2 regions of the Glutamicibacter endophyticus genome follow, and region 2 is predicted to be linked to the other one. Evidence: riboswitches for the same ligand, from Rfam matches in the RefSeq annotation. Region 2 holds a riboswitch; the other holds the start of a gene.
The links. A riboswitch is a leader RNA that binds a small molecule or an ion and turns the genes downstream of it on or off. The one in region 2 is predicted to bind S-adenosylmethionine.

Region 1 (9,662 bases), 260 kb from region 2:
CTTGGAGGTGGAGACGCTGATGCAAATCACCGGTAGCTGCGCGAAGTGCTCCTGGTAGGCCTCGGAGTCGAGGAAGTGCTGGAAGAGCTGACCGTGCAGGTCGCCGAAATCCTGCGGGAGCGCCGGGGTGCCCGACTCGTCGACCGCGGCGGGCAGGACCACGCTGAAGTCATAGTCCCGTACGTAGGAGGAGAAGTTATTACCGACGATGCCGTGGGTCCGGGTGCCGGTCTGCTTATCGAGAATCCAGGTATCGAGCACCTCGAGCAGCGGGAACTGCTGAGGCCCGTCGTTGGAGGTGAAGTGCACATTGGCCGAGATGATCTTCAGTTCGAGGGCGTAGCGGTCCCCGTCCGGGTTGTCCCAGTGTGCCAGCGCGTTGAAACGGCGGTTGATCATCGTCAACGCGTTGCGCAGGTTCTCCTGGCGGTTCTCACCGCGGGCCAGGTTGGCGAAGTTCGTCGTAATGCGCGAGCTCGCCGACGGGGTGTAGTGCTCGTCGAAGTCAGTGGTGCTGATGCTAAAGGTAAACGCGTGTGCCATGGCGGCCAATCTGGTGCTAGGGGGCCTGAAGTAAGGCCGGGGGAAGTCGTTTCGTCAATCATGCAGTGAATCGGCGGATATCAGGTAACTCGACGTGACTATGGATTCGTATAGACTAAATCTATGGCTCAAGGAGTGAACGGTCTCACGCTGCAGCAGTTGCGCTATTTCCTCACGGTTGCTTCCGAGGGGTCGATCTCCGCGGCCGCCGACCTGCTCTACGTCGCACAGCCAACGATGTCCGCGGCGATGAAGGAACTCGAAACCCGGGTTGGGCGCAGGCTTCTGGTCCGCTCCGCGCGGGGCGTGGCCCTGACCGTCGAGGGCGGGGAATTCCTCGGCTACGCCCGGCAGGTGCTCGAACAGGTCGAACTGCTCGAACAACGCTATCTCGACCGGCCGCCGGCACCCCGCCTCCTCGGGATCTCCACCCAGCACTATTCCTTCGCCGTCGACGCCTTCGTGAAGATGGTCCAGGCCAGCGGGGCCGAGCAGTACGAGTTCTCGCTGCGCGAGACACGCACCGAGGACATCATCGAAGATGTCCGCACACTACGCAGTGAAATCGGCATTCTCTACCGCAACGACTTCAACCGGAAGGTCATCGACAAACTGCTGCGCGAGTCCCGGCTGGTGTTCCACCCGCTATTCCTCGCCGACCCGCACATCTTCATCTCGCGTAGCAACCCGCTGGCCTCGCGGGAGCGGGCGACCCTTGAAGATCTCGAGGAGCTACCGCGGCTCACCTTCGACCAGGGGGCGAGCAACTCCTTCTACTTCGCCGAAGAAATCCTCTCCACGCTCTCGAGCAAACGCGAAATTCGGGTCTCCGATCGTGCAACCATCTTCAACCTGATGATCGGACTCGGCGGGTACACGATCTCGACCGGCATCATCAGCGACGAACTCGACCCCTCGATCGTGGCCATCCCGCTGGATGTGGACGAACGCATCGAGATCGGCTGGATCGACCACGCCGCGGTCCCGCTCACCGATCAGGCCCAGCGCTACCTCGACGAGGTGCGTTCGGTGGTCGCGAGCTTCGGAGTTCACCTGCTCGGCTGACGCCAACGCTCTTCCTGCGTGTCATGAACTGTCATCGGGCGACCCGGCGCGACATCTTTTGGCGCTCGAATCCCGGAATTTCGCGGATCTTGGCTCACCGCGCATGTCATAAAGAGGCGTTCACCGGGCCGTCAATATGACGACACTGCGACATATGACGCGGATTGGCGTTGTGTGAAGCACGCGGTTCGGTGCCGTTTGCCTCCTCGGGCGCCCATGCCGAACCATGGAATTACAACACCCCATCAAGAGCGACCGAGAGATCTGGCTCGTCGACGTCGCAGCAACCATCGGGAAACCGAAAGGTGCTACCGCCAGGAACGATGGAGCAGTTCCGACAACGCCCTTGGACGTTGCGCTGTGCCTCGTACCGTGAAGGGGAGGGCAGCAACCCTCCCTACCAGGTACCTCGCATAGACGCCGATCGGTGCACTCCCTCGTGTGACGAGAAACGAGGAGGAGACATGAGCGAAGCAATGGCATCGCCACCCCGCCAACACGCACCGGTGCGCCACGTCGCCACCAGTATGCAACGCACCGGCATGCGCATCAGCGCGCACGCCTGATCTCCGCCCACCCCACCCGACATCCAACCGGCAAGGAACACGCACATATGTCACAGCCGAACAGCACCTGGCACGGGGCCACCTCAGCAGTCCACGCCGGATACTCGCCCGAGGGCCCCTACCGTCCACTCACCGTCCCGGTCTACGCCGCCGCGGCCTACGAATTCGGCTCGCACGCCGAGGCCATCGAAAAATTTGCGTTGCGCGAACCCGGATTCACCTACTCCCGCACCGGCAATCCCACGGTCGCTGCCCTCGAAGCACGCGTCGCCACCCTCGAAGGCGGGGCCCAAGCGGTGGCCACCGCCACCGGGCAGGCCGCCGTCGCCCTCTCGCTGCTGGCGCTGACCCAGGGCGCGAAGCACATCGTCGCCTCGAATAAGCTCTACGGCGGCACCGTGGACCTGTTCACCGACTCCTTCAACGACTTCGGAATCCGCGTGAGCTTTGTCGACCCGGAAGACCTCAGCGCCTGGGCCGACGCCATCGAAGAGGACACCCGCGCCTTCTTCGTCGAATCGGTCTCCAACCCGCTGTGCACGCTGCTCGACCTGCAGGGACTCTCCGAGCTAGCACACCGCCACAACATTCCGGTGGTCGTCGACAACACGTTGGCCACCCCCGCGAACTACCGCCCGATCGAGCACGGGGCCGATATCGTCGTGCACTCGGCCACCAAGGCGCTTGCCGGACACGGCCAGGTGCTTGGCGGACTGGTCGTCGACGCGGGAACCTTCGATTTCTCCGACGCCGCACGCTGGCCGCAGATCGCCGCGCCGCGTCCGCGCTACGGGCAGTACTCCCTGCTCGAACGCTACGGCAGCGCCGCCTACGCCATGCTGGTGCGCTCCAAATTCCTGCATGACCTCGGGCCCTCGCTGTCGCCGGCCGCCGCCTCCGGCATTCTCACCGGCATCGAGACGCTCAATGTGCGCACCGAACGGGTGCAGCGTACCGTGCTGGAACTTGCCGAGGCCGCCGCCGGGCACGCGCTGGTGCGCCGGGTGCACCACCCGAGCCAGCCGGGGCACCAGGACCACGAGCTGGCCGCCCACGTCGCCCCGCGCGGCACCGGCTGCGTGCTGGCCATCGAACTGGCCGACGCCTCCCTGGTCTCCCCGGTGCTCGACGCCCTGCAGCTCTTCACCCTGGCCGCAAACATCGGCGACGTGCGCTCGATGGTGGTCCACCCGGCCACCATGACCCACTGTCGACTCAACGACGAACAACTGGCCGCCGCCGGACTCTCCAAGGCAACGCTGCGCCTATCCATCGGTCTCGAGGAGCCGGCCGACCTCATCGCCGACCTGTTCCAGGCCCTGGATCACGCCGCCGCACAGATCACCCTCGCCCCGGAAGGAGCCTTCGCATGAGCACCTCACCACGCCACGGATTCAACACCCTGGCCGTCCACGCCGGCCAAGGCAAAGACCCGCACACCGGGGCGGTCATCCCGCCCATCTACCAAACCAGCACCTTCATCCAAGACGGCATCAACGTGTTGCGTGCCGGGCATGAATACTCGCGCGGCTCCAACCCCACCCGGGGCGGCTTCGAAGAGCAGCTCAGCGCCCTCGAAGGCGGGGCCGCGGGTTTCTCCTTCGCCTCCGGCATCGCCGCCGAAGACGCCCTGCTGCGCGCCGTGCTCGCCCCGGGCGATCACATTGTGCTCGGCGCCGACGGCTACGGCGGCACCAACCGGCTGATCACCCGGTTACACCACAAGTGGGGGATCAGTGCCAGCACCGTGGATATCACCAACCTCGATCAGGTGCGCGGCGCGCTGCGCCCAAACACCGCCCTGCTCTGGCTGGAAACCCCCTCCAATCCGCTGCTGGGCATCGCCGACATCGCCGGGTGGGCGGCGCTGGCCCACGAAGCCGGGGCGCTGCTCGTCGTCGATAACACCTTCGCCACCCCCTACCTGCAACGCCCGCTGGACTTTGGGGCGCATGCGGTGGTGCACTCCACCACCAAATACATTGGCGGGCATTCCGACGTGCTCGGCGGTGCGGTCATCGTCGCCGACTATCTGCACCGCGGACAGTCGCTGGCCGAGGCCGTGGGCTACCAGCAGTTCGCCGGCGGCGCGGTATCCGGGCCGCAGGATAACTATCTGGCCGCCCGCGGGCTGAAAACCCTGGGGTTGCGCATGGAACGGCACTGCGCCACCGCCGGCCGCATTGCGCACTGGCTCACCGAGCAACCGCAGGTGGCCGAGGTCTACTACCCGGGACTGGCCGACCATCCGGGCCACGAACTGGCCGCCAGCCAGCAGCGCGGTTTCGGCGGAATCGTCTCGTTGCGGCTGCACAGTGAACCCGCCGCGCGGGCGCTGGCCGAGTCGATGGAACTGTTCCAGCTCTCCGTCTCGCTCGGCGGAGTGGAATCGCTCGTGTGCTACCCGCGGGAGATGACCCACGCCAGCCTGATTGGCACCCCGCTGGAAATCCCCGGCGAACTCGTGCGCCTGTCGGTCGGGATCGAGGATACCGAGGATCTGCTGGCCGACCTCGAACGCGGGCTGGCACTGGCCGAGCGCGCGGACCAAGGCGCCGTGCTCACCGTCTAACACGCCATCCAGGCGCGCCACCCCGGCGTTGTCCACAACTCGCTCGCGCCCCGATACCGGTCACGGTGTCGGGGCGCAACCTTGTGGTTATGAGTACCGACGACGCGACCGTTCTGGCCCAGCTGGCCACCGCGGTCAGCACCCTCGAGCGGGCGAGCCTTGAGCTGCTGGGGCGCGAGATGGCCCCCGGGCATGCGGCCTACCTCGCCGCGCTCACCGACCGTGCCGAGGCGGCGTTGTCCCGTACCTACCCGGTGGTGATCGACGCACTGGAGCGAAGCGCCGCGCATCAACTCACCACCGCCTCGCTGGATCGCCTGGCCGCGCTGCCGTCGGCCCCATCGCCCCAAGAACTTCGCGCGCTTACCGGCACCCGGGCCGACGGCCGCGGCGCTTATGCAAACAGTATCGACATGCTCACATCCTGGCTGGGTGTCTCGGTGGGTGTGGCCCGGGGCCGCCAGGCCTCGGCCCGCGCGCTGATTGGCTCCGTCGCCGCGGACGGCACCCGCCGCGCCCCGCACTTCCCACTGCTGGCCGAACAATTCGCAACTCCGACCACTTCCACCACCCGTAATACCGGCACGACCCCCGGCGCGGGCGAGGCACCCGCGGTGGATCCGCGCACCCTACGCACCGCGGCCAGCACGCTGGAACGGCTATCCAACGACCTTCCCGAGGCCGACACCGATGTGCAGCGTACCGAGCTTGAACACACCGCCCTGCGGCTGATTGCCGAGGACCCGAGCACCGCATCCAAACGGCTGCGCGACGAGGGTGCCGCCCGGGTAGCGCAGCAGCGCAGCATGCGCGCGCTACTGGCCGAAGCCGGTCTATATAAACGGGGTCTGCGCAATGGGCTGATGCACTACACGCTGAAGATGCTGCCGGACCAAGCCGAGGTATTCGAGCGAACCGTCGACGAGGGTGATAACCCGCGCACAGGGGTCGGAAACCGGCTCGAACTGGCCTCGCAGGCACTCGATAGCGTCGCCCAGGCTACCGGTGCGCTCGCCGCGCCCTCGTGGGACGACGAGGAATCGATGCCGGACTGGGCCCGCGACCCGAACCCCGCGGCTCCCGACGTCGGCGCTTCTGATTCCGGCCCCGAGTCGACGGGCACCGAGATAGATAAACCCGCGGCCAGTTCACCGGCGACCCAGGAAGAGCCTATAACCGAACTCCCCGAGCTGACCGTCGAACTACGCCGACTGACCGCACTGGTCACCGCGCTGCGGACCCGCGGCAGCCGCCGCGGAACCGGCAGCCTGCCCGGTGCCAGCGTGATCGTGCATCTGGACTACGAGAAGATGCGCGCCTGCCAACTTGGGGCTGCGGTGACCGAACACGGATTGCCGCTGACTGCGGAGGAGCTACGGCTTGAACTGTGCCGGTCCGGAATCTACCCGGTGGTCTTCGGCGGCCAAGGCCAGGCGCTCGACGTGGGCCGCGCACAACGACTCTTCCCACCGCATATGCGCCGGGCGTTAGCGGCCCGCGACCGCGGCTGCATCTACCCGGGCTGTCACATGCCCGCCGGGCGCACCGAGGCGCACCACATCAAACACTGGGAAGACGGCGGAGAAACCTCAACGGATAACGGTTGTCTGCTCTGCCCGATGCACCATATTGCGGTGCACGCCGGACTGTTTAAGATCGTCACCTATGAGGACGGCTCCCCACCGGCGGTGCTGCTCCCGGACTATTTGGGACGTGGCTCCCCACCGGTGCGCAACAGTTACTGGTTCGCCGCCTAATGCAGATGGAGTGGGTAGCGCCTAGCTCTGCGCGGCGCGGTGCTTCGCCTGCAATTGCAGATAGGTCGCCGAGTTCTGCGCCAAGCCGGCCACTTCCTCGTCGGTCAGCTCGCGGCGCACCTTCGCAGGCACACCAGCGACCAGTGAGCGTGGCGGAATCTGCGTGCCTTCCAGCACGAGCGCGCCGGCGGCGATGAGCGACTGCTCGCCCACAACGGCACCGTTCATCACGGTGGCGCTCATGCCGATCAGGCATCCGTCGCCGATGGTGGCCCCGTGCACCACTGCCGAGTGACCCACCGACACCCGGTCGCCCAGGGTGCATGGGAAACCGGCGTCGGCGTGGAGCACGACGTTGTCTTGAAGATTGGTGCCGGCTCCGACCCGGATAGGGGCGGAGTCCCCGCGAACGGACACGCCGTAGAAGGCGCTGGCCTCGTCGCCTAGCTGCACGTCGCCGCTGAGAACCGCGGTGACGGCGAGGAATACGTCCTGACCGACGGTGGGGGTGTGGTCGTTGATGGTAATGAGGTGAGCCATAGCACTACTGTAGGCGCCGCCGGGGTCCGCTGGTCAATCCGTGCCAAAGCATGTCGCCGACGCCCGACGAGCCGATGACTGCTAGGCTGACATGGGAATTTATCCGATGGACGAAAGGCGAGGGGTGTTGTGGCCGCAGAGAATGACGTACTGAAGCGGCTGATACGTTTCGCCGGCGTCGGAGGTTTCTGCTTCGTGCTCACCCTCGCGGTGAACTATGGGCTGAAGCTGACCGTGTTGGGAGCGCATCCCACCACCGCCTTTCTGATTGCGAACTGCGTAGCCACCGTGGTGTCCTTTCTTCTTTCGCGGCACTATACCTTCCAGGGGCGCAACAACGCCCTGGCCAAGCGCTATCAGGCTCCGGCTTTCGTGATCGTCTCGGCGTTGGCCGTGGTGATCAATTCGGCGCCGCTCTACCTCTCACGTTGGGTGTTCGGCTTCCATACCCCGCGGGTGAGCCTCTGGGTGCAGGAAACCGCGGACTTTCTCGCCGGGCCGATCATCGGCACCCTGCTGGCGATGGTCTTTCGCTGGTGGGCGCTGCATCGTTTCGTGTTCCCCGAGCAATTGGCCGGGACGCCGACGCCGCGGGCCGACGTACCGGCCTAGCTCCGGTTAGAAATCGGCGCCGGGCGCAACCGACAGGAGCTTACCCGTGTCGACGTCCATGTAGAGGGTGGCCGGCGCGCCGGAATTCAGTAGCTCTCGCTCTTCGGCGGTGAGATTCAGTGTCTGAGTGCTCTGCGCGTTCGATGCGGTCTCGGGGGTAAAGACCGACTCGATCGGCGCATGCATCAATGGTCCCGATTGCCATGGAACTGCCCCTGCCGGGGCGGCGACCAGTGCCAGACCCGCCATCGGTGCGGCGACTAGCGCGACCCTTATTTTCCAGCTGCTGCGCATTACAACTCCTTGTCACATCGTATTTATGCGGTGAGTCCATCAGATCACAAGGCACGTGGTGGCGCCGGGGTTCACACCGCGTGTCGAGCCGTAGGCTTGCTCGACTTCGCCTCTGCCGGGCTCCGACCGCGTGCGGGGCGCGGTGCGCAACGGATGGCCTGGCTGGCTATGGTGGAAGTCAACGCACCGCCGGAGGCTGGGAGGGCCATGGGCAACGACAAGATCTATGACGATACGCGAAACCGGATCCTGCCGGTGAGCCATGACGCGTGCCTTGTGCTGCGTGCCGAGGGGCGCGAGGAAAATGACCGGCTGGATCGTATTGCCAGCGGGATCGGGCGTGCAGGCGTCCCGATTCGGTTGATCCTCGGCGGGGTAGCGGCGCTGATTGTGGCGCTCTTGATTCCCGGTTGGCGGCAGGACCCACCGGTGCTCACTGCGGTGCTCGGCGGTTTCCTCGCCGTGCTCCTTGCCGCAGGGTACATAGCAATCTCGGGGCGGAACCGGCGTTCGGGCGTGGACGTGGCGCGCGGGGCCGATGACTTCGTGCCGGTTGCCGTGCCCGGTTTCAAGCTCGTCGCGGTGCGCGTCCCGGCCAGCTGGGTTGAGGACAATCCGAAGCTTCTGTTGCGCTGGTATGGCGCATTGGCGGCCCTGACGCGCGACGAAGCGGCGCTGGAGCGCAGTCCAGACACGGCAGAACACGAGAAACTACGGGCCCACTTGGGTGCAGAGATCCAGCGGCACCGTGCGGCCGAGCGGCGGCTGTGGAAAATGCTCCAGCGACGCCACGAGACCAGCCACGACTAGGAGAACACGATGGTGCGCTGACCGTCGAGCATCACCCGGTGTTCGGCATGCCACTGTACCGCGCGGGTCAGGGTGCGGCCTTCGACGCTGCGGCCCAACGCGACGAGCTGCGCCGGGGTGCGCTGATGGGTCACCGAGGTGACCTCCTGGTCGATAATTGGGCCCTCGTCGAGGTCGGCGGTGACATAGTGGGCGGTGGCTCCGATGAGCTTCACACCGCGCGCGTGGGCCTGGTGGTAGGGCTTTGCCCCCTTAAAGGAGGGCAGGAAGGAGTGGTGGATGTTGATTACGCGACCGGCCATGCGTTCGCAGAGCCCGTCGGAGAGAATCTGCATGTAGCGGGCGAGTACCACCAGTTCGATTTGGTAGTCGTCGGCCAGCTTTAGCAGTTCGGCCTCGGCCTGCTGCTTGTTCTGCGGCGTAACCGGCAGGTGCACGAAGTCCACGCCAAAGAACTCGGCCATCGGCTGCAAGTCCAGGTGGTTGGAAACGATGACCGGCACGTCGATGGCCAGTGTGCCGGCGCGCTGGGCGAAGAGTAGATCGTTGAGCGCATGCCCGGCCTTGGAGCACATGATCATCGTGCGGGTACGCGCGCTTGCGTCGTTGACCTGCAGGCTCATGGCGAATTCGTCGCGTGTGGGAGCCAGCGCGGCCCGCACCTGCTCGAGCGACTGTTCGGTGGCCACCTCGATACGCATGAAGAAGGTGTTTGAATCGGGCGATTCGTACTGTTGTGACTCGGTGATATTGCATCCTGCGCCGAGCAGCCCGCCGGAGATGGCATGCACAATGCCGGGTCGATCTTGGCAGGACAGGGTCACGATGTACTGATTGCTCATGGTTTCTAAAGGTACGCATCCCGGTGCGCGGGCGCCACTTGGTTGCCGAAGATCACAACGC
Region 2 (9,662 bases):
TATAGGCTGTGGCGCTATGGCCGTGCTCTGGGTGGGCGTGTGCCTCTGGCGCTCCCGCCAACGAACTACGGCCCGCAACCGCGAAGCTCCATCGCATACTGAGGAGTCGGATTACGGGCCGTAGCGCATTTCCATATTTAGGGCTCTTGCTCGAAAACCAGATGGCTGAGCACCCCGTGCAGCTGTTTGGCGTCCGTCAGGAAACCATCGTGGCCAATGGGTGAGTCGATGTAGTACACCGGCTTCGGCACAGGCAGTGCCGCGGCCAGCCGTTCGGACTGTTCCGGGAAGTACAGTCGATCGCTACGCACTGCCGCAATTACCACGTTGACCTCCGCGAGCCGGGCCAATGCCGCCTCGAAGGAATCGAAACCACGCGCGATATCGTGGCTCATCAGCGCCTCGGTGAGCACCACATAGCTGTTCGCATCGAAACGGTTGACCAGCTTGCCGGCCTGGTGGTCGAGGTAGCTCTCCACCTGGTAGCGACCGCGTGGCCAGGTTGCAGATCCCAGTGGTTGTTCTTGGCCCTGCGCCGTCCGCCCGAAGCGGTGTTCCAGTTCCGCCTCGGAACGGTACGTAATGTGGGCCAATTTGCGGGCGATACCCAAACCCGCATCGGGGCCTACGGCATTTGCGTAGTAGTCCCCTTGAGCGAAGTATGGGTCCTGCCGAATCGATTCGATTTGCACCTGAGCGAAGGCGATCTGTTCGGCAGTGGACTGACCGGTGGCAGCCATAACCACCAGATTCCTCACCCGATCCGGATACTGCACGGCCCATTCCAGAGCGCGCGCTCCACCCATGGAACCACCCATCACCGCATGAAACACGTCGATCCCTAGGACATCGGCGAGTTTCGCCTCGACGTGCACCGCATCGCGAATTGTGGTGAACGGGAAGCGCGACCCATAGGGACGGCCATGCGCGTCGTGGCTCGATGGTCCGGTGGAACCGTTGCACCCACCGAGCATATTGACGCTGAGCACGAAATATTTATCCGTGTCCACGGTGAGCCCCGGACCTACGAAGTCAGCCCACCAGCCGGGCTGTGCGGCATGCCCGGTTGCCACATGTGCATCTCCGGTCAGCGCATGCAGCACCAGCACCGCGTTGCTGCCCTCGGCATTGAGCGTGCCAAAGGTTTCGTAGGCCAGCTCCACCTCGGGCAGGTACCCTCCGGTTTCAAAATGGTGCTCACCCACGGACAGGCGGCGCACAATGCCGTCCTGTCCGTCGATGGTCGGGTGATCCGAATACGTCGGCTCGGTAGTCACGGGTATGCTCATATGCCTTAGCGTGTCTCTTGCAATTCCTTCGAGCCGAGCTCACCTACGGCGGCGAAGCCGAGCTCGAGATCGGCCAGAATATCCTGGATATTTTCGATGCCAACGCTCAACCGCACGAGGCCCGGACGCACACCGGCGGCCAGACGTTCCTCGGCGGAGAGCTGCGCGTGCGTGGTGGAGTCGGGGTGCACCACCAGCGAGCGCACGTCGCCGATGTTGGCAAGGTTGGAGTGAAGCTTGAGTCCATCGACAAAGGCTTGCCCGGCGGCGGTGCCACCGGCCACTTCGAAGGCCACGATGGCCCCAACACCCTGCGGAGCGTACTTCTGCCCACGCTCGTACCATGGCGACGAAGGAAGCCCCGCGTAGCTGACGGATTCGACCAGTTCGTGCTGTTCAAGGAATTCCGCCACGGCCTTGGCATTGGCCACGTGGCGCTCCACGCGCAACGACAACGTCTCAAGTCCCTGTGCGATCAGGAACGCGTTGAAAGGTGCCACCGCGGATCCGAGGTCACGCAGGAGCTGGACCCGGGCCTTGAGGATGTAGGCCAAGTTGGCCCCGAAAATGCCGTTGACGCCAAGGTCACGGGCGAAGACCAGGCCGTTGTAGGACTCGTCCGGGGTGTTGAAGCCCGGGAATCGTTCCGGGTCCTTAGCGAAGTCGAAATTCCCCGAGTCAACGATTACGCCAGCGATGGCGGTGCCATGTCCGCCGAGGTACTTGGTGGCCGAATGAATGACAATATCGGCGCCCCACTCGATCGGACGGACCAGGTACGGCGTCGCTAGGGTGTTGTCCACGAGCAACGGCACGCCGGCTTCGTGGGCCACGGCGGCCACACCTTCGATGTCCAGCACGTCCTGGCGCGGGTTGGAGACTACCTCACCGAAGAAGGCCTTGGTGTTTGGACGCACGGCCTCGCGCCATGCCTCGAGATTGTCCGGGTCGGCCACGAAGGTAACCTCAATGCCCAGACGCTTCAGGGTGTGCTTGAGCAGGTTCTGCGTACCACCGTAAAGGCTGGGGCTGGCCACGATGTGATCGCCGGCTTCGGCGAGATTCAGAATGGCGAAACTGGTTGCTGCCTGCCCGGAGGACAGTAGCAGTGCGCCCACGCCGCCTTCGAGATCTGCGATGCGGTTTTCGACGGCTTCCTGCGTGGGATTGCCGATACGGGTATAGATCGGCTCAAGTTCTTGAAGTGCAAATCGCGCCGCGGCGCTCTCGGCACTCGGGAAGACGAACGACGTGGTCTGGTAGATCGGTAGCGCACGTGCACCGGTCACCGGGTCAGGTGTCTGTCCTGCGTGGATCTGACGAGTTTCAAAGGACCAATTCTGGCTCATGGTTTTCCTCCAATTAGTTCATAACTAGTTAGGGGTACACCACTGAAAACACACCTGCATGGAAGACCACACGGTGGCGCCTTCCAGGGAGTAACCCGCGCTTGTCCTGAGCACGCATCTGCGTGCAGGGCCAGGTCTTCACCCGGGGCACCCCACCGCGGTTGGAGGGTTGCCGTCCAGCGAGCCGGGGCTTGTCGCTGGAACTCATGACCTAGCTATAAGTCTGCCGACTGTCGAAGAATTTTGCAATCTGTGACATATTGACGTGACGCAGTGGGTCACAATCACGTAATCAGGGAATCAGATCAAAGAATATTCGACCAGCACCCTGAAGCGGGAAACCCTGGACAGAAAACCGCGCGACTTCAGAACGCAGCGCGCTTACCTAGACACCACCGTCGCCCCACTTCTGGCAGCACTGCATAGTGATCGACCAAACCAGCTCGAGGGCAACACTTTGGATGCGACCTGCGGTTTACTCCAGCAAATAGGCTCAATGACGGGCCCAAACTCAACTAAGGTAACCCTAAGTCGAGACTTGAATCACATGGTGCAATGATGTAGCCATGATGAGGCTAGATCACGTTTCGTACGCTTGTGGCCCAGATGGGCTGATGCCTACTGCCGAGCGGGTATCCAAGACCTTGGGATTGGATTTCGTCAAAGGTGGCGTGCATCCACGATTCGGAACTCGCAACGTAATTTTTCCGCTAACGAACAATCAGTACCTCGAAGTTGTCGAGGTACTGAATCACCCGGCCAGCGACAAGGCCCCCTTCGGCCAAGCGGTGCGGGCCCGCTCCGAGGCCGGCGGCGGCTGGATGGGCTGGGTTGTCTCACTCGATGACCTCTCGGACGCCGAGCAACGGCTGGGTCGTGAATCCGTGCCGGGTAACCGCAAGTTCCCAGATGGCCGTGAGCTGACTTGGCGCCAGATCGGCATCAAGGGACTCATCGCCGATCCGCAGGTCCCCTACCTAATTCGCTGGGACGAGGGCACCGAGGAATTGCACCCCTCACGCGCGCTAGAACCGCGCGGTTCGATTTCGCAGATCTCGATCGCCGGATCACGTGATCGGGTACTCGAATGGCTTGGACAACCGCGTGAGGTAGTCCTAGGCGACGTCATCATGAATTACCAGGCGCCGAACGGGACTCCTGGCATCATGTCGGTAACCTTCGAAACTCCGAATGGCACCGTGGTTCTTTAGAACTTTGCAGTGTGAGGTCGGCATACGCCCTTGGGGCGTGCCGACCTCCACGTTTTAAGGCGATGCATCCAGCGTCTGTGGAAGAACCATTCCCAGCACCTCGACGCGTTGTCTTTCAAAACCCAAGGCGCGATAGAAGTCACGGGCCTGCTCATTGCCATCGCGCACCATCAATTGGACCTTGGGTACTCCTCGCTGTTCAAGCCAACTCGTCCCCGCCTGCACCATTGCACGCCCGAAGCCTCGACGCCGCGCCTCCTGAGCTACCGCAAGATAATAAAGCCACCCACGGTGCCCGTCGTGGCCTACCATCACCGAAGCGACCAGCTGCCCGTCGACCATCCCGAGGAGCAGATCCGACGAGGGCCCCGTGATAGCGCGGCGGATATCTGCCCGAGCATCATTCCAGGGTCGCAGTAGCTCGGCCTCCTCCCACAAAGAAATCAGGGCGGTACCGTGCTCTTCGGTGGCGGCAACAATTCTGATGTCCATGATCCGTCTCCTAGTTTCCGATGCCGATGGCCGGGCCAATGAGCATAAACCCGACAAAGCCCACCGCGTCTAAGAGGAAATGGGCTATCACTAGTGGCATTACCCGGCCATAACGCTGATAGATCCAGCCGAAGACCAGTCCCATGACGAAGTTGCCGAGGAACGGTCCGACGCCCTGATAGAGGTGATAGCTACCGCGCACGAGCGCTGAGACCACAATGACCGCCATGGTCGAGAGCCCGAAGAACCTCCGGTAGGCACCGAGAAAGGCCAGCATGATGACTTCTTCGAGAATTGCATGGCGCGCTGCGGATAGCAGTAGCACCGGAATGCTCCACCAGTATTCGGCTAAGTTTGCTGCGTGCAGCGCTGTGGTGATCCCTAGGGCCCGGCCTGCCGCGTAGAGGCCCAGGGTGCCTAATCCCATGGCGAGGAAAAGTGCCGCACCCATCAGCAGGTCCCGGAATGGACGCCGCAGGTCGAAACCAATGTCATGGACGGTACGACCGAGGGTCAGGCGCAGGAAGTACAGACTGAGCACCACCGGGACGAGCGCAAAAAGTATGTCGAGGAGCTGGTAAGTCAGGTCTAGGTAGGGCCGCGTACTTAGCGAGTTATTCAGCGACGTGGTTTGCTCCCCCAGCGGCGCACGCGTGAGCTTGTCGAGGAAACTGACCAGCGAATACACGGCGCTTTGTCCCAGTGATAGGGCCAGTACCAGTAGCACTTCGAGACGTGGTGAACGATCGGCGCGGGACGTAACGACAGGCAGTTGAGGTCTCACCCCATGATCATAGGCAGTGACTGCTGTGTTTGCACTGAGCGAGTAGCGGCTAAGGTTGGTTCTGAACCCACATGTCAATCCGAGGATCCTGATGACGTCGTTAGCTTTAACTGCCGAACGAGAATTTGCCCGCGACTTTTATCCGTCCGTCGACTGGGAGCAGGCCACTATCAATACCGGCGGGCAATTTCACCGGGTGCTCATTGCCGAAGGGCAGGCCGTGATCCGAATGGCCCGTACTAAGCAGGCAAGTGACGACATGCCGCGGTCGGTGCAGTTGCACGCACGCATGAATGAACTACTGGACTATCAAGTCCCTCGGCCGTTGAGTGGCGTTGGACGGTTTCAAGATCTCAACGCGGTCGTGATGAGTTATGTTCCGGGTACCGCTCACCCGCCGCATCAAGGCGATCCTCAGGTATTACGCCGCGTGGTGACCGAGCTGGCTCGGATTCCCCTCGGTGAGCTTGAGGGATTACTAGCCGAACCTTTCGCATTCCGAGGTCCATGGACCGAAACACGGATCGCCGAAACCTACAACGGGTTGCCCGTTGAGCTCCGCGCCCCCGCCCAAGCGTTGTGGGCCCAGCTTCCGCTGCTGGCTCAGGTTCCCGCGGGCCTCGTTCACGGCGATCTAGCGGGTCATAACATGCATTGGGTCGATGGAGAACTCGTTGGGCTACTCGACTGGGACTTAGCCGCCGGATGGGATCCGGCGCTCAACAGCGCGTACCTTGGGTTATGGCATGGGCGCGAGTTGATCGAAAAGATTGCACCCGATCCGGCCACCGCCCACCGCGCCAAAATCTGGTTGGGACTCATGGCCCTCGAACGGGTAAGCGATACGCTCTCGCGCGACGACAACCCACGGATGGATAAGCTCCTGGCCAAGGTCGCCCCGCGCGTAATGGACGCCGCGGCGGTACTTTAGTCCGCGTTGATCACCGGTAACCCGGAGGCTTCAAGCTCGGCGCGCTGCGGTCCGCTGAGCTGATCATCGGTGATGACGCCGTCAACTTCTTCACGGTCCAAGATAATGAACGACCGGGACCCAATTTTCGTGGAATCAACCACTAGGTAGCTGTGTTCGGCTTGCTGAATCATCTGTTCGTTAATGGCTGCCTCCATCTCATCGCCAACCATGGGTCCGATCGTCGGATCGAGCCCATTGACTCCCACGAAAGCCAGATCCAGAGTGATCTTCGCTAAAGCGCTCTGGGCCAACGGGCCGACCAATTCGTAGGAACGGGCGTTGAGCACCCCTCCGGTAACCATCACACGAATATGAGGTCGCACCGCCAGTAGCGCAGCAATATTCACCGCATTGGTTACCACGGTCAAGGTAGTTCGCCCCGGTTCGCCCACCAGATCCTCGCGCATCCCAAGTTCGGTGGCAATTGCCTTGGTAGTCGTGCCGCCGGAAAGCCCGACCACCATGTCTTGTCGCACCATCGAGCTTGCGCGCTTGGCGATCTGCGCCTTTAGCCCATCGTTGGTGTCTTTTTGAAATCGAGCCGGCAATTCATAGGCCACCGTATTGGAGACAGCACCGCCATGGGTGCGAGTCAGCAAGGACGCTGCGGCCAGCGAATCCAAATCGCGGCGGGCAGTGGCTGGAGATACTTCGAGCCGTTGCACGATTTCGTCAACATCGAGTTGTCCTCGGGCTCCCAAAAGATCCAAGATCTGGTTGAGACGTTCCTCGCGCTTCATGATGTTTCCTCGCTCGTTAGTTGAGCCGCAGCGGACATGGTCCGATCCACACTTTGTCGTAGTAAGCCGACCATCTCAGCATCGACACCGATGGTTCCGGCCCAAGGTTGTTTGGCCGAAAAATGCACCGCACTAGCTCCATAGGCCGCGGCCTGGGCAATGGCTTCGGCGGTCATCCCGCCTCCAGCCATAATCTGGATCTGTCCCGCGGATCGCGTGGCCAGCCGCCCAATCATCGCCAGGCCATCAACCGCGGATTCTTTCCCTCCACTAGTCAACACGCGATCGACGGGCAGAGCAAACAATGAGTCCAAAATCGCAAGTGGGTCGGTGGCCTCATCGATGGCCCGATGGAAGGTAATCTCCAGTTCGGGGTTTACCTCAAAAGCGGCCGCGGTCACTTCCTGCAGGCAGTGCGAATCCACTGCTCCCGAAGCGTCCAGGGCGCCGAGCACCAAGCCGTGCACACCGGAGCGCGCCAAGGATCGGGCCTGAGCGACTAACACAGCGCGGTCCTCGGCGTCGTAGTGAAAATTACCAGGCCGGTGCCGTAACAGAGCGTGAACGCCGCGCGCTGGCGCGTGCTCCAAGATCAATTCAAGAACTTCAAGGCTGGGCGTCAGTCCGCCCAGTTCCAGAGCTTGGCAAGCCTCAACCCGATCGGCCCCGGCGGCCGTTGCACGTTCTGCGCAACGGCCGCTGGTCGCAACGATCTCCAAGCAAAGCGGAGCCACGCTACTTCACCGCACCGGCCGACAGACCGCCGATCAGACGCTTCTCGATCAGGGCGAAGAGGATAATCACCGGGACGATCGCCACGATGGAGACACCAAACACGTACTGCCACGCAGTGGCGTACTGTCCCACGAACTTCGTTAGCGCGACCGAAAGCGGCTGGTTCTCGGCGGTGGAGAGGATCACCAGCGAGGCGGCAAATTCGTTCCAGCAGGTGACGAAGGTGAAGATCACCGCAGTCACGATGCCCGGCCAGACTAGTGGCAGGTTGATCGTAAACAGCACTCGTAGCTTACCTGCACCGTCGATTTGCGCGGCCTCGTCGATCGACTTGGGTACACCGGCAAAGAATGAATGCATGATCCAGACCGCAAAGGCTAGATTGAAGGCGGCGTTAATCAGGATCATGGCCACCCAGGTGTCATGCAGGTTCCAGGCCAACATCTGTTTGAACAGACCGGCGGTCAGTACCGCAGGCTGTAGCATCTGCGTGACGATCACCAAGAACATGAAGACCATCTTGCCGGGGAAGCGGAAGCGTGCGGTGAAGTACGCAGCCGGGGTCGCGACCAACAACACGAGTAGTGTGGCGCAGACGGAGATGACGATCGTGGAGATCAGGTTATATGGGACAGGCGTTTCCGGTGTATCCCACATGCTGGCATAGTTCGAGAATTGAAATCCGTCGCGAGGCATATAGGACGGCGGAATCGAGAGGATCTCAGACTGGGTTTTCAGCGACCCGATGAACATCGTGACATAGGGAATCAAGAAAACGGCGGCCACAATCAGTCCGACGGCCATTCGGGAGATGACGACCTTACGCGGGGCCCGGTCCTCAGTAGTTAGCAGCGCCATGGCTTAGACCTCCTGCATCGGCTTGACGGTTTTCACGTAGATCGCGACGATCACGAGAACGATGGCGAAGTTGACCACGGACAGTGCCGAAGACAAGTCGAGCCGGCGATCGAACTGCAGCACCTTGAAAATGTAGGTCATGAGGGTGTCGGCGTCGTTGCCCGGAATTGAACCGGTCATCACACGGAGAATCGGCAGGTTGTTGAATACGTTGATGATGTTGATGAGGACCGACACCGCCAACGCACTTCGCAGTTGCGGCAGGATCACGGAGAAGTAGGTGCGCCACCGTCCTGCCCCATCCATTTTGGCCGCTTCAAGGGTCTCGTCCGGCACGGCCTGGAGCCCGGCTAGGATCGTATAGGTCGTGAAGGGAATGGATACGAAGACCGCCACCACGATGGACACCGCAATGGCCGGTACCGCGTTCTTGGTCCACCCGAACCCCTCCTCCAACACGCCTAGGTCAACGAGGAACTTGTTAAACAGCCCGTAGTTGGGATCCATGGCGTAGTAAAACAGGGTCGTGGTCATCACCACGCTGGCTGCCCACGGCACGATGACGGCCATGCGCACCAAGGTGCGTCCGGGAAAGGGCTTGTTCAAGAATTGCGCTAGGGCCAGCGAAATCACCACGGTCAGCAGTACCACGATGATCACCCAGAAAAAGGTGTTGATCAAGATACGAGGTAGGGCTGGGTCGGCGAAGACGGTCGCGAAATTCTTGAACCCTACCGATTCGAGATCGGTGCCCACCTGCGAAATCTTCCGGGTGGAGTTATAGATCATGTAGCCGGCCGGGAAAACGACGATGGCTAGAATCAGGGCCAGCGCGGGGCCGATCCAAGGCAGTGAGGCCCACCAGCTTTGATCATGTTTGCGAACCCGGTATTTCGGGGCGGTTGCGTCGCGCACTGCGGTACTCATGATGTTCTCTCTTTCATGATGCCGGAAACCTACTCATGGCACGGGCCCGGCGAAGGCTTTCGCCGGGCCCGTTGACCTGGGTGGGTGGTTGCCGACTAGTTGCTCGCGGCGTCGGCCTTGGCTTGAATGCCGCCCAGTACATCCTCAGCGGACTTACCGGTGGCGATTTCACCCATCATCGACTTGAAAGCACCGTCGGTCGCGTTCCATGCCGGGTTGGTCGTTGGGTAGAAAACGGCATTCGGCAGCAAATCTAGGAATGGCTTCAGGGTCTCGTCTCCGTCCAACTGCTCGGAGCCGGACT

Region 1: it holds a riboswitch for S-adenosylmethionine, as region 2 does, so the genes downstream of both, ACJD00_RS03275 (O-acetylhomoserine aminocarboxypropyltransferase/cysteine synthase family protein) here and ACJD00_RS04465 (bifunctional o-acetylhomoserine/o-acetylserine sulfhydrylase) in region 2, are expected to answer to the same signal.

What each region holds. Positions count from the first base shown of each region.
Region 1 is NZ_CP174200.1:673,973-683,634, forward strand. It holds gene ACJD00_RS03265 (DUF1852 domain-containing protein) at 1-543, opposite strand, end outside; gene ACJD00_RS03270 (LysR family transcriptional regulator) at 667-1,608, shown strand; SAM riboswitch class I at 1,848-1,938, shown strand; gene ACJD00_RS03275 (O-acetylhomoserine aminocarboxypropyltransferase/cysteine synthase family protein) at 2,222-3,547, shown strand; gene ACJD00_RS03280 (cystathionine gamma-synthase) at 3,544-4,746, shown strand; gene ACJD00_RS03285 (hypothetical protein) at 4,836-6,503, shown strand; gene ACJD00_RS03290 (gamma carbonic anhydrase family protein) at 6,525-7,043, opposite strand; gene ACJD00_RS03295 (GtrA family protein) at 7,173-7,655, shown strand; gene ACJD00_RS03300 (hypothetical protein) at 7,662-7,949, opposite strand; gene ACJD00_RS03305 (hypothetical protein) at 7,980-8,759, shown strand; gene purU (formyltetrahydrofolate deformylase) at 8,756-9,601, opposite strand.
Region 2 is NZ_CP174200.1:930,767-940,428, reverse strand. It holds gene metX (homoserine O-acetyltransferase MetX) at 138-1,289, opposite strand; gene ACJD00_RS04465 (bifunctional o-acetylhomoserine/o-acetylserine sulfhydrylase) at 1,295-2,638, opposite strand; SAM riboswitch class IV at 2,731-2,850, opposite strand; gene ACJD00_RS04460 (VOC family protein) at 3,205-3,849, shown strand; gene ACJD00_RS04455 (GNAT family acetyltransferase) at 3,904-4,341, opposite strand; gene ACJD00_RS04450 (CPBP family intramembrane glutamic endopeptidase) at 4,352-5,125, opposite strand; gene ACJD00_RS04445 (aminoglycoside phosphotransferase family protein) at 5,217-6,056, shown strand; gene ACJD00_RS04440 (DeoR/GlpR family DNA-binding transcription regulator) at 6,053-6,838, opposite strand; gene ACJD00_RS04435 (copper homeostasis protein CutC) at 6,835-7,572, opposite strand; gene ACJD00_RS04430 (carbohydrate ABC transporter permease) at 7,574-8,431, opposite strand; gene ACJD00_RS04425 (carbohydrate ABC transporter permease) at 8,435-9,358, opposite strand; gene ACJD00_RS04420 (extracellular solute-binding protein) at 9,454-9,662, opposite strand, start outside.